4 regions of the Lysinibacillus sp. UGB7 genome follow, and region 2 is predicted to be linked to each of the others. Evidence: riboswitches for the same ligand, from Rfam matches in the RefSeq annotation. Region 2 holds a riboswitch; each other region holds the start of a gene.
The links. Region 2 has a riboswitch for thiamine pyrophosphate ahead of thiM (hydroxyethylthiazole kinase). Riboswitches for the same ligand answer to the same signal wherever they lie in the genome.

Region 1 (3,192 bases), on a different contig from region 2:
AAGAATCAGGTCGTATGATTGGCGTTATTTCGCATGTAGCTGAACTAAAGGCTTCCATGCCTGCTGTTCTACATGTTGAAAAAACCTTGAGTGGACATAGCAAAACACGATTTGAAGTGAAATAGAGAGAAGGCGTTTTCCTTTGTAACAAGGATACGCCTTCTACTTTATTTTCTACGGGTTGTTGGATTAGGGAGTGTGCCTTTTTTAGCGGCAACTACTTTTTTGACGATTGGAATCACAATAGGTGCTAATTTAACAGCAGTTTTTACGAATTTAGATACTTTCATGATATACCAGCTCCCCTTTATTATTTCTACCTGTTTGTCCTGCACTGATGAGGGCTCAGATGATCATTTGATGCGTGAAAATCAAGCCGTCGTAAGTGCCCGATTGGTTCAACTAGTAACCGTTGGGATAAAAAAAGTCCCAACGGTTAAGTTCCCTTTAACCCGAGAATGAAACATAAATACTATCGGATAACGCGTACAGCTTGAACGATATTCCATATAACAATTCCAAGAGATACGAGTAAGTAAATCGCAAAGGCAGCAAACCAAATGATGATGAATGTATTATCGCTTACGTCAGGTTCAAACGTAGTCATTGACATTGATGAAAACACGAAGACGATAAAGAAAATGATACCGAATAGAAATGGAATTAAGTGTGAGATAAGCGCTCGGATTGAATGGCGCTTCACTTCATGTTCTTTTGACACAAAATAAACAATTAACGGCACAATAAAAGGTGCGAAAAATATGCTGAGATAACTAAATGCAGATAATATTTTTTGGTTCTCCATAGTAGTCCCTCCTTTTTATTTATTTACGCATGAGAATCTTGAAAGTTTCAAAAAATTAATGAAGAAATGGTTGTAATCACAAAAGTGTTTGCGTACAATGAGGATGTTCAAGCAAATTTAAGATGTAACGACCACAAGGGGAGCTGATGATGTCAGCTGAGACTGGGCACGTAATGCCTTTACTCTTCGAACCTGTAAGTTAAAGCTTGCGTAGGGATGTGGATAGAAACCGACACTTTTACGATGTGAGGCTCTGTCCTGGCATCGTTTTTTTATCTTCATTCATCTGGAAAGCCCTCTCCTCTATAGGTAGCAGGCTGAAGATGATTGTAGCTCTTTTTCGGAGGCTGTTCCAATGCCAGCCGTATGAAGAGCAAGCTTCCAGTTAGTGTAACGGATTTTGACAAGGAATCAATTGAGGGAATTAGCCTAAATTTGTAGGATGATGTGTTTTTCGAAATGACCGACATCAAGGCGCCCTTTCTTGCAGAACTAAACACTTGTCAATCCGAACGCAATTAAGTGGAAGCATAATAGATTGCCAGATTGAGCACATATTTAAATAACTGATTTCTATTCCTGCTCTTGTATCCTACATCGGAACAAAGGAGAGAATAATATTATGGACAAAAAAAGACTATTAATGCTGGTGGAGATTGCGATTTTCGCAGCGGTGGGTCTTGTACTCGATCAAGTTTCTTTTAAAGTATGGGCACAGGGTGGCTCAGTTAGTCTTGTGATGATACCCATTATTTTAATGGCATTTCGCTGGGGTCTCTTTGCAGGATTGACAACGGGCTTACTGATCGGCGTTATGCAAACAATGTTCGGTGCGTATATTGTACACTGGCTTCAAGGTTTATTGGATTATGGTGTTGCCTTCACGGTAGTAGGTATAGCGGCGCTTGTACGTAAACCTGTACTTGAGGCAGCGACAAATTTAAACAAAAAGAAGATGGCTATTTATATTGTCATTGGAACCGTCTTAGCAGGCTTTTTACGTTATTTAGCACATACGATTGCAGGAGCTGTGTTCTTCGCTGAGTATGCTGGCGAGCAAAATGCTTGGATATATTCCATTCTTTACAATGGCACATATATGCTACCTGCAACAATTTTAACAGTAGTCGCAGGTGTTCTTTTATTTACAGCAGCACCACAATTAATGCAACGAAAATCGTAAAGAGTAAGCCGTCTGTTCCTCTATAGTGCAGGCGGCTTTTCTGAGTTAATTGGCGCGTATTGTTCATTATTGTATTGTGGTTGTGATATATTAGAGTGTATATATTAGATGAAAGGGACGTTAAAAATGATTGTAAAAACGCAAGAAGAGATTGAAGCCTTTAAAAAAATCGGTCGTATCTGTGCTGAAATTCGTGAAGCAATGAAGGCTGCTACCAAACCAGGTGTGACAACACTTGAATTAGATGAAATTGCAGGTCGCATGTTTGCGGAAGCAGGAGCTATTTCTGGTCCAAAGGGAGAATATGATTTCCCTGGTTACACTTGTATTAGTGTGAATGAAGAAGTAGCGCACGGTATACCAGGAAGCCGTGTTATTAAAGACGGCGATATTGTTAATATCGATGTGTCCGGTTCGCTAAATGGCTATTTTGCCGATACTGGTATTTCATTTGTAGTCGGAGAAGGTTATGAAGATAAAGAAAAACTCTGCCGCGTAGCGAAAAGTGCTTTTGATCGTGCGATGACAAAGGTAAAAGCTGGCTCTAAATTAAACCAAATTGGGAAAGCTGTTGAGCGTGAAGCTTATGCCAACGATTTAACAGTCATCATGAACTTAACAGGTCACGGTTTAGGCCGTTCTTTGCATGATGAGCCCAATCACATTTTAAACTATTACGATGCATGGGATTCAACGATTATGAAAGAGGGAATGGTGTTAGCGGTAGAACCGTTCATTTCAGCCAAAGCAGAGCATATCGTCGAAGCTGGTGATGGCTGGACGTTTGTTACACCAGACAAATCATTAGTTGCCCAAATCGAGCATTCGATTATTGTTACAAAAGACAAACCAATCATTTTAACAACATTAGATGAAGAGTCAATTTAGTTAAAAAGTAAATACGAAAAAATCCTGCTTACCAAGTTATTTCTGGTAGGCAGGATTTTTTTTAATAAATTGTATACCGACAAGAAGCACACCACATAAAAACAAGGCTGCTGTTGTCACGAGTAATTCATCAAAGCCATTATGTAATGCAATACCTATATAGGCCCAGATAAAAACGCTCGGATAGACAATATCAAAGTGATGAAAGCGAATATGTAGCGCTATGGCAACGCCTATAGTCAGTAAGATAACTGCCCAAAGTGGATTGCTAAGACCAAAGCCGTTCCATTCATACGATGTTAATGTAAAACTTGCA
Region 2 (3,192 bases):
ACCGCGTCCTTCAAACCAATAATAACCATCTTTATCTTTATATGCACGGTCTCCAGTGATATACCAATCACCTCGGAATTGTAAGCTTGTTCGTTCTGGATCTTTAAAATACTTTTTAAATAATGCCGGCGTTTCACGATGGACTGCTATATCACCAACGACACCTTCTGCAACTGGGTTGCCAAAATCATCAATAATAGCTACAGTATTTCCTGGCGTTGGTTTACCCATGGAGCCGACACGTGCTTCCATACCTACCATTGTCCCAACAAGTAATGTATTTTCAGTTTGACCATAGCCATCACGTACTTGTAATTTAAAGTTTTGCAAGAATATTTTCATAACCTCACTATTCAACGGTTCTCCTGCAGATACAGCTTGGCGAATTCCACTCAAATTAAAGTCATGTAAATTTTCAAGTGCCGCCATAAACCGATATTCTGTTGGCGTACAGCACAGCACGTTGATTTCAAATTTTTCAAGTAATGATAAATAAGTTGCTGCATTAAATTTCCCCTTGTATACAAAAGCTGTTGCACCACTTCCTAACGTTGCAAGGAATGGACTCCAAATCCATTTTTGCCATCCTGGTGCTGCAGTAGCCCATACAATATCATTTTCCTGAACACCTAACCAATTTGGTGCTGTTGTCCGTAAATGTGCGTACCCCCAGCTATGCGTATGAACAGCAGCCTTTGGATTACCTGTTGTACCACTTGTATAAGCAAGAAATGCAATATCAGTACTCTTCGTCGGCGTAGAGCTTGTATAAGTAGTTGGCTGATTCTCCATTTGTTCTAGCAGTGGTTGCCACGGAGCATGTGCACGACCTATGACAAACTGCTGTACGTCCTCTAAATTTGCTACCTCATCAAATTGCTCAATATACGGTTCATATGCAATAACAGCCTTTGCATCAGCATGTGTGATTCGATAGTCTATATCCTTTGCACGTAACATCTCAGAGCTTGGAATAATCGTCAAACCAGCCTTTAATGCTGCAATATAAACAATGTATGCCTCAACGGACCTCGGCACCATAACTAACAGTACATCTCCTTTTACTAATCCTTGAGATGTTAATACATGTGCTGCCTGATTTGCCTTTTCAAGTAGACTTTTATATGTAATATATTGTATTTCTTCGTTTTCGTTATAAACTATTAAAGCATTTTTAGTTGGATCCTGTGCATACTTTTCAAGTTCTTCTGCAATGTTATACCACTCTGGTGCGAGTAATTCTTGTCTTTTCATGGCATATGCCCCCTTCGCTATGCTCATTATAAAACTCATTTTTCATGATTTTCAATGGAAGGAGCCTTATTTTTAAAAAGTCATGACAACTATCATGCTTCTATATATGGCATCAGTCACTGCTTTTCCTATAATGAAAACTCGCTATTGTACACCGTGAAAAAGTATGGTACATTTTGGTCAACTAAAATCATGATTGCGGGGGGACTCATCCTGAGTTGAGAAGGTAAAACCTGACCCTTTGAACCTGTTAGTTAATACTGACGTAGGGAGCAATACATCTTGTTATTGATGAAAAGCTCTTTTCACGTGGATTCCTTGCACGAAAAAGAGTTTTTTTTGCATGCTTACGTCCATCCAAAAAAGGAGGACTTACAATGATTTTACAAACAATCCGTAAACAAAAGCCACTCATTCACTGTATAACCAATTATGTTGTGGCAAACTTTCAAGCAAATGGCTTATTGGCAATTGGTGCTTCTCCTGTAATGGCCGATGAAGTCGATGAAGTCGATGAAATGGTAAAGATTGCTTCTGCGCTATTATTAAATACTGGTACGATAAATAACCGTACTAGAGAATCTATGTTACGTGCTGGGAAAATGGCTAATACACTTGACATCCCGGTTGTTTTAGATCCCGTTGGTGCTGGGGCAACTACTTTTCGAAAAAAAACAGTCCATCAACTATTAGCCGAAGTTAAATTTGCTGTTATTCGTTGCAATATGGGCGAGCTTGCAGCTATTGCAAATGTGAGTTGGCAGCAAAAAGGCGTGGACAGTGGCAGCGGATCAATTTGCATTGAAGAGGAAGCAAAGCAATTAGCTCAACGCTATGATTGTATTGTTATTGTGACCGGTGAAAAAGATTTTATAACCGATGGGGAACAGATGCAATGGATTGTAGGTGGCCATTATCAAATGACAGAAGTCACAGGGACAGGCTGTCTATTAAGCGCCATCTGTGCCGCAGCTTATGTTGCACATAACGAGCCATTTACACAATTAGTAGGCACTTTATTGGCTTATAAAAAACTAGCTGAACAAGCTGCCTGCTCGACACAAAATATTGGTGATTTTCAAATAGCGGTCTTAAATGAGTTACATCATCTGTCAAAGGACGGTGAAAAGTAATGCGTATCGTGACTACAATTGCAGGCTCTGATAGCGGCGGTGGTGCAGGAATTCAAGCAGATTTAAAAACATTTCAAGAATTAAAGGTGTTTGGCACTTCAGTTATTACAGCATTAACTGCACAAAATACATTAGGTGTGTCAGGTGTTTTACCAATTGAAACAAGCTTTATTGAGAAACAATTTTATGCACTATTAGAGGATTTTCCGATTAGCGCTATCAAAACAGGAATGCTTTTTTCCGCTGATATTATTCAAGCAATCGCAAACATGATGACTAACTTAGATATCCCACTTATTATAGATCCTGTAATGATTGCCAAAGGTGGCGAAAGCTTATTGCAACGGGAGGCAATGCAGGCAATGCGATGTTATTTATTGCCATTAGCAACTGTTATTACGCCAAACATACCTGAAGCAGAAGTATTAACGGGAAGAAAAATCGATAATTTTACATCCATTAGCCAAGCTGCTCAAACACTTTTACAACTAGGCACACAATGTGTTGTCATTAAAGGTGGACATTTAGCTGACATAAATTTTTCGACTGATTATGTATTTTTTAAAGATGGTCGAACATTTTCCATGCAAACGACACGTATTGCAACGAAAAATACTCACGGCACGGGCTGCACATTCTCTGCTGCATTAACAGCTTTTATTGGATGTAAAGTACCTATAGATACAGCTATAGTTGAAGCAAAAAAATTTATTCAACTCGCCATTACACATGATTTATCTATTGGCAATGGGCATGGTCCGACGAATCATTTCGCCTACCATAAATATAAAGATTCTTGTGAGGT
Region 3 (3,192 bases), on a different contig from region 2:
TGGGGTTACACTATCTACAGTTGCGATTGGACAAGATGCAGATGGCAATTTACTTCAATCTTTAAGCGAAATGGGTAGCGGACGTTTCTATGACGTTATTGATGAACAGATGATACCTTCAATATTATCACGTGAGACAGCAATGATTTCACGTACGTATATTGAAGACAATCCTTTCTACCCAACAATTTATAATGCATCGGGCTGGAATGCATTATTTGCAAATGGTGTGCCACAAATGAATGCATATATTGGCACAACAGCGAAGCAGGGTGCTTCTGTTATTGCAGAAAGCGAGAAAGAAGACCCAGTTATTGCACAGTGGCAATATGGTCTTGGAAAAACGTTCGCTTTCACATCAGACTCTACAGGAAAATGGACAGGAGACTGGGCAAGATGGCAGGATTGGGGTACATTTTGGCAAACGATGATTTCGCAAATGTTACCAAGCTATAATGATGTTGCATATGATGTACGTCTGGATACAGATGGCTCCTTTGTTATTACAGATCCAACAAATGAAGCTGCGTTTTTAGATATTGTCGCTGTCAATGAAGCAGGTGAAGAGCTAGAGATGCAACTCGAAACGTTATCTGCTTCGCAAGTTCGTGCGATTGTACAGGCAGAACCAGGACTTATTTTCTTCCGAATAGCCGATGAAGAGCAGGCGATTTATCAGGCTGGATTAAGTGTACCGTATAGTGCCGAGTATGAATTACGTCCAGTAAATGAAAAACTAGTGGAAGAACTTACAAAGCAAACTGGTGGCAATGTGTTAGAGGAACCGCAGGAAGTGTTCCGCGATTTCACACAACAAGGGGCAGAGCGCCAAAATATTGCAACCTGGCTGCTACTAGCAGGGATGTTCCTATTCTTCATAGATATTACAATCCGACGTTTTGGCTGGAACTTCTTATCAAAAACGAAACGGAAAGTGCCAAGTGTGGAGGATGCACAAGCGCAGGTAGAAGATACAAACGTAGCGCAGCTGTTAAAAGGTATGAAGAAACGCCAATAAAATTTAATGTTCTATATTGAAATGCAGTGCAAAAGGTATGATTATTTTGCACTGTATTTTTTTGTTTAAAGAAATCGATAAAATTCTTCCTAATAAAGTGTCATGTTAAAGCTTTTGACAAGTACCGTTTTGCGTAGATTGCTGGCAACGACAATTCCTAGGACTGCCCCAATAACACTTGATGTTAAAAAAGCAGGCATGAAAAACAATGCTGTAACAGATGAACCCATTAAAAGATGTGCGTAAGGTACTGCTACGAGAGAAGCAAGAAGACCTGTGCCAAACATTTCACCAACACCTGCGAGCCACACCTTATTACTATATTTATAGGCAAGAGCTGCACACAATGCCCCGATGATACTACCTGGAATAGCTAATAGAGAACCTGTTCCTGTAAAAATCCGAATAAGGGCTGTGACAAAGGCAATGATAACGGTAGGTAGGGGGCCTAGTAAAATGGCTCCTATAACATTAATGGCATGTTGTACAGGATAGGCACGTGCAATTCCTGTTGGAATCGACACAAAAGCAGAGCCTGCTACAGCAATGGCAACTAATAATGCCATGATGGTTAATTTTCGAATTGGCATATTTTACACTCCTTTTTGGTAAATAGCTCTAACCACAAATAGAACCTGATATAACGTAGATAGATTACGAGAAATCGCTGATAGCATGTAAAGAATCGCTGATAGAACACCAAGAAACGCTGATAGAACGCAAAAAATCGCTGATAGCATATAGGAAATCGCTGATAACCCACAGGACATCACTTCAAGCGGCATCTGTTGAAAATGCCACAAAAAAGCCGCTTCCTCATAACGAAAGGAAGCGGCCTTGCATTTACATAGTTAAAAAGCAAGTGTCGCCACTTCCCTACGCTAGTGCGAACTAGATCAGGTTCAAAGGGTCCGTGTATATATACACGTCTCAGTCTTAGAAAGACACCCCTAGTGGTTTTGAAACGATTAAATTTTTTGAAATATATGTTTTCCCATCTAGGACTAGCCATACACGTCGCACGCTTAAAGTCACTTTGCACAAGCGCTGTCCACCTAATAATGTAACATACTACTAAAAGTAGTCAATAAATTTCCACACTATTTAGAATCAGGTTGCATAAGATGTGGAGCTTTTTTCAATGTCCAGATGAGGGCAAGGAAGAAGCAGGCCATTAAAATAATAGCCCCAAAAATATAAGGACTGTTCATATTCCAATCGAATAATATACCTGCTAAAGCAGGACCAATCATATTACCCAAACTCATATATGCATTATTAAGACCAGCGGCAAAACCTTGTTCGTTTTCAGCAAGTTTAGAAATGAGCGTGTTGACAGCTGGTCGAATCAATGTCGTCGCTGTTGAGAAAATCGTTGCTACAACTAATATAAGTGCAAAGCCAGATACAAATAAAATTAAGTAAATAGAAACGGCTGCAATAAATAAATTGACTAACACAACTTTCATTTCACCATAACGATTAAAAAGAGGTGTAATAATAAACATTTGTACAACAACACCAAAAGCACCACCAACAACCAATAAAATGGCAATATCAGTAGGTGTGTAGTTAAATTTGTTTGTGACAAATAATGATAATGTCGTTTGGAAATTAGCGATTCCGAACGAGAATACAAGCATAATGATGAGCATTACAAAGTAAGGCATTTGGACAGAGCGTACCATTTGCTTCGCAAGATTGTCTTGCTTTTGTGCCTTTTGTGATGTGCTTGGTTTTGTAGAAGGTAAAAGAAAGAATGATAGAATAGCTGCTAATATAGCTGCAGATCCAGCTGTATAGAATGGGAAGTGCAGACTAACCTTCGATAAAAAGCCACCTATACCAGGACCAATCATAAAGCCAAGAGACATAGCTGCCCCTAACATACCCATTCCCTTGCCTCGTTCCTCATATGTTGTAACATCCGCTACAAAAGCCATAATTGGAGGTGCAATGAAGGCAGAACCTAAACCTCCAAAGAAACGCGCGAGGAAGAGCATCCAAACATCCGTTGAAAGCCCAAATGAAATCTGTGCAAGACCAGTTACTATGAGGCCAAAAATAATTAAATTTTTTCGTCCATACTGATCGGATAGGTTCCCAGCAATTGGAGAAAATACAAATTGTGCCAAGGCGAACGTTGCGATAAGCATGCCAAGAACTTGTCCTGC
Region 4 (3,192 bases), on a different contig from region 2:
ACAAGAGGTTGTTCAACGTTTTAAACTTGCTTAATAAAGGATTTTGCTCAAGGTGGTTTAAATTCTTTCTTCAATCAGAATAGCATAGCATGAAAAACAAAAATCTGTTGCTTTCTGCGGGTAAATAGCAAGCCTCTTTGACAGGGGCTTGCCTAAAATTACTTTCCGTGTTGAAGTCTAGCAGATTTTTTTAGAATGAAAAATTATTATGAGCAATCCATTAAAAATGCTCTTTTCAGGTTAGTTGAGGCACATTGACCAGGCAGGCGGATAGTTCTACTATAGAAAGAGATGGAAGGGGGGACTACTACATATGTATCTCGGCATGATTTTTTTTCAGATTGTTGCCCCTATTTTGGTGCTGCTTGTACTTGGGGCCATGTTGCAGAAGAAATTTAGATTTAATTTAAAGGCATTATCCCATCTTATTACCTATTGCTTTATGCCTGCTGCGGTTTTTGTAAATTTATATGAAACGAGTGTGGAGCCAGCGGTACTAGGACAGGTGGTGCTATTTATCGTACTTTTTATTGGGAGTCAAATGGCGCTCAGTCATTTTTTAGCAAAGGGGCTAGGTTTAGCGAAAACAGAGACTGCGGTATTTAAAAATAGTGTTGTGCTCATTAACTCAGGTAACTACGGGATACCGGTGGCCCAAATGATATTCGCGGCCCAACCTATTGGCGTGGCTATTCAAGTCATCCTCGTTATTTTTCAAAATATGACGACTTATACATATGGTTTGTATAATCTTATTTCCTCGACAAAATCCGGGATGGCTATCCTGAAAGATTTTTTGAAAATGCCTATTATTCATGCGCTTATTATAGGTGTAACAATGAATTACTTCGACATCAGTATTCCGCAGTTTATTCGAATTCCAATCGACCATGTAGCAGATGGTTTTATCGCTGTTGCACTCATTACGCTTGGCGCACAACTATCCCAGCTTGAAATCAAGTCGATGTTTAATAAAACTGTTTTTGTCAGTTGCTTTACACGATTGATTATTGGCCCAGCTGTGGCGCTTGTCATTATTTTTGCGCTTGGCCTAGACGGTGTTGTGGCTCAGTCACTCTTTATAGCTAGTGCTTTTCCAACATCACGCAATAGCTCAAGCCTTGCTTTAGAATACGATGTTGAATCGGCAACTGCTGCACAAACAGTGTTATTTTCAACCATAGTTAGTTGTATCACAGTGACCATAGTTATTTACGTTGCAGAATTACTTTTTACGTAATTTTACTTGCTGTAGAAATATCGGCCATTACAAATTGTACTTCAAATATTGTCATCATGGTTTTAACATATGGCTTCCATCTATTAGCAATATCTGCTACACTAACATCAAATTGAATAGCTTTAACTAGGGGAGTCTGATGAGTCAGGCTGAGAGGGAAACGCTTTGAGGTTTCTTGACCCTTTGGACCTGATCTGGCTCATACCAGCGTGGGAAAGTTAATGATTATCACAGTACTTGCACTTTGTGATAAATGAAACCCTTACATTCACAGCCGGATCCAATATTTTTTGGATTCGGCTTTTCTTATGTAGCAAGTTGTTGGGGTGAGCTAGATGGTCCTTTCATAACAATATGTAAAAGGGAGCGAAGTAGTTTATGACAACAGTTAGCGAAAAAAACATTACGATTATGTCCAGTTTTGATGGAAGCAAAAAGGTGTATGTAGAAGGCTCACGGCCAGATATTTTAGTGCCAATGCGTGAAATTCAGTTAAGTCCAACGACTGGAAACTTTGGAGAAGAAGAAAATGCACCAGTGCGTGTTTATGATACAAGTGGCCTGTATACAGACCCTACTTACAAAGTAGACATTACAAAAGGTTTGCCTGCTTTAAGAAGCGGTTGGATAAGGGAACGTGGGGATGTAGAAGAATACGAGGGTCGTAAGATAAAGCCAGAGGATAATGGCTTCCGCAATGTAGCTGATCCTCGTATGAAAGAAAATGTCTTTCTTGGACTTGATCGAAAACCTCTGCGAGCAAAAAAAGGACGTAATGTGACGCAGCTTCATTACGCAAGAAAGGGCATGATTACACCCGAAATGGAGTTTGTAGCAATTCGCGAAAATTTAGATCCTGAATTTGTTCGTGCTGAAATTGCTGCTGGTCGTGCAATTATGCCGTCCAACATTAATCATCCAGAGGCAGAGCCAATGATTATTGGCCGTAACTTTCATGTGAAGATTAATGCAAATATCGGTAATTCGGCTGTATCTTCATCCATCGCTGAGGAAGTAGAAAAAATGACATGGGCAACACGTTGGGGTGCAGATAATATTATGGATTTATCTACAGGGAAGCATATTCATACGACACGTGAATGGATTATTCGTAATGCTGCGGTACCTGTGGGAACTGTGCCAATTTATCAAGCACTAGAGAAGGTAAATGGTGTTGCTGAGGATTTAACGTGGGAAGTGTACCGTGATACATTAATCGAGCAGGCAGAGCAGGGGGTTGATTATTTCACAATACATGCAGGGGTCTTACTGCGTTATGTGCCTTTAACAGCCAATCGTGTCACGGGTATTGTTTCGCGTGGTGGTTCCATTATGGCGCAGTGGTGTTTATTTCATCATGAAGAAAGTTTCTTATATAGTCATTTTGAAGAAATTTGCGAAATTATGAAGACGTACGATGTGGCTTTTTCTTTAGGGGATGGCTTACGTCCAGGTTCTATTGCAGATGCCAATGATGAGGCGCAGTTTGCAGAGCTTGAAACACTTGGGGAGCTGACGCAGATTGCTTGGAAACATGATGTACAAGTCATGGTTGAGGGGCCAGGTCACGTGCCGATGCATCTGATTAAGGAAAATATGGACAAACAATTAGAAGTATGTAAGGAAGCACCTTTTTATACATTAGGTCCACTTACGACAGATATTGCACCAGGCTATGATCATATTACATCTGCTATTGGCGCAGCGATGATTGGTTGGTTCGGAACGGCGATGCTTTGCTATGTCACACCAAAAGAACATCTAGGTTTGCCAAATCGTGAGGATGTTCGTGTAGGGGTCATTACGTACAAAATTGCAGCACATGCAGCTGATTTAGCAAAAGGTCATCCAGGGGCGCAAGTACGGGATGATGCCCTATCAAAAGCACGTTTCGAGTTCCGTTGGCGAGATCAATTCAATTTATCTTTAGATCCTGAACGAGCAGTCGAATA

Region 1: linked by a shared signal. The riboswitch ahead of thiT (energy-coupled thiamine transporter ThiT) and the one ahead of thiM (hydroxyethylthiazole kinase) in region 2 are both predicted to bind thiamine pyrophosphate.
Region 3: linked by a shared signal. The riboswitch ahead of ACOMCU_RS16980 (hypothetical protein) and the one ahead of thiM (hydroxyethylthiazole kinase) in region 2 are both predicted to bind thiamine pyrophosphate.
Region 4: linked by a shared signal. The riboswitch ahead of thiC (phosphomethylpyrimidine synthase ThiC) and the one ahead of thiM (hydroxyethylthiazole kinase) in region 2 are both predicted to bind thiamine pyrophosphate.

Annotation. Positions count from the first base shown of each region.
Region 1 is NZ_JBMGUV010000026.1:49,972-53,163, reverse strand. It holds gene ACOMCU_RS20180 (AAA family ATPase) at 1-125, shown strand, start outside; gene ACOMCU_RS20175 (hypothetical protein) at 168-290, opposite strand; gene ACOMCU_RS20170 (DUF4870 domain-containing protein) at 473-805, opposite strand; TPP riboswitch at 932-1,039, shown strand; gene thiT (energy-coupled thiamine transporter ThiT) at 1,428-1,988, shown strand; gene map (type I methionyl aminopeptidase) at 2,115-2,876, shown strand; gene ACOMCU_RS20155 (hypothetical protein) at 2,913-3,192, opposite strand, start outside.
Region 2 is NZ_JBMGUV010000018.1:75,531-78,722, forward strand. It holds gene mbcS (acyl-CoA synthetase MbcS) at 1-1,254, opposite strand, end outside; TPP riboswitch at 1,445-1,543, shown strand; gene thiM (hydroxyethylthiazole kinase) at 1,632-2,387, shown strand; gene thiD (bifunctional hydroxymethylpyrimidine kinase/phosphomethylpyrimidine kinase) at 2,387-3,192, shown strand, end outside.
Region 3 is NZ_JBMGUV010000019.1:13,430-16,621, reverse strand. It holds gene ACOMCU_RS16990 (VWA domain-containing protein) at 1-1,018, shown strand, start outside; gene thiW (energy coupling factor transporter S component ThiW) at 1,108-1,608, opposite strand; gene ACOMCU_RS16980 (hypothetical protein) at 1,612-1,821, opposite strand; TPP riboswitch at 1,875-1,980, opposite strand; gene ACOMCU_RS16975 (MFS transporter) at 2,119-3,192, opposite strand, start outside.
Region 4 is NZ_JBMGUV010000055.1:4,507-7,698, forward strand. It holds gene ACOMCU_RS26785 (methyl-accepting chemotaxis protein) at 1-34, shown strand, start outside; gene ACOMCU_RS26790 (AEC family transporter) at 314-1,240, shown strand; TPP riboswitch at 1,359-1,473, shown strand; gene thiC (phosphomethylpyrimidine synthase ThiC) at 1,619-3,192, shown strand, end outside.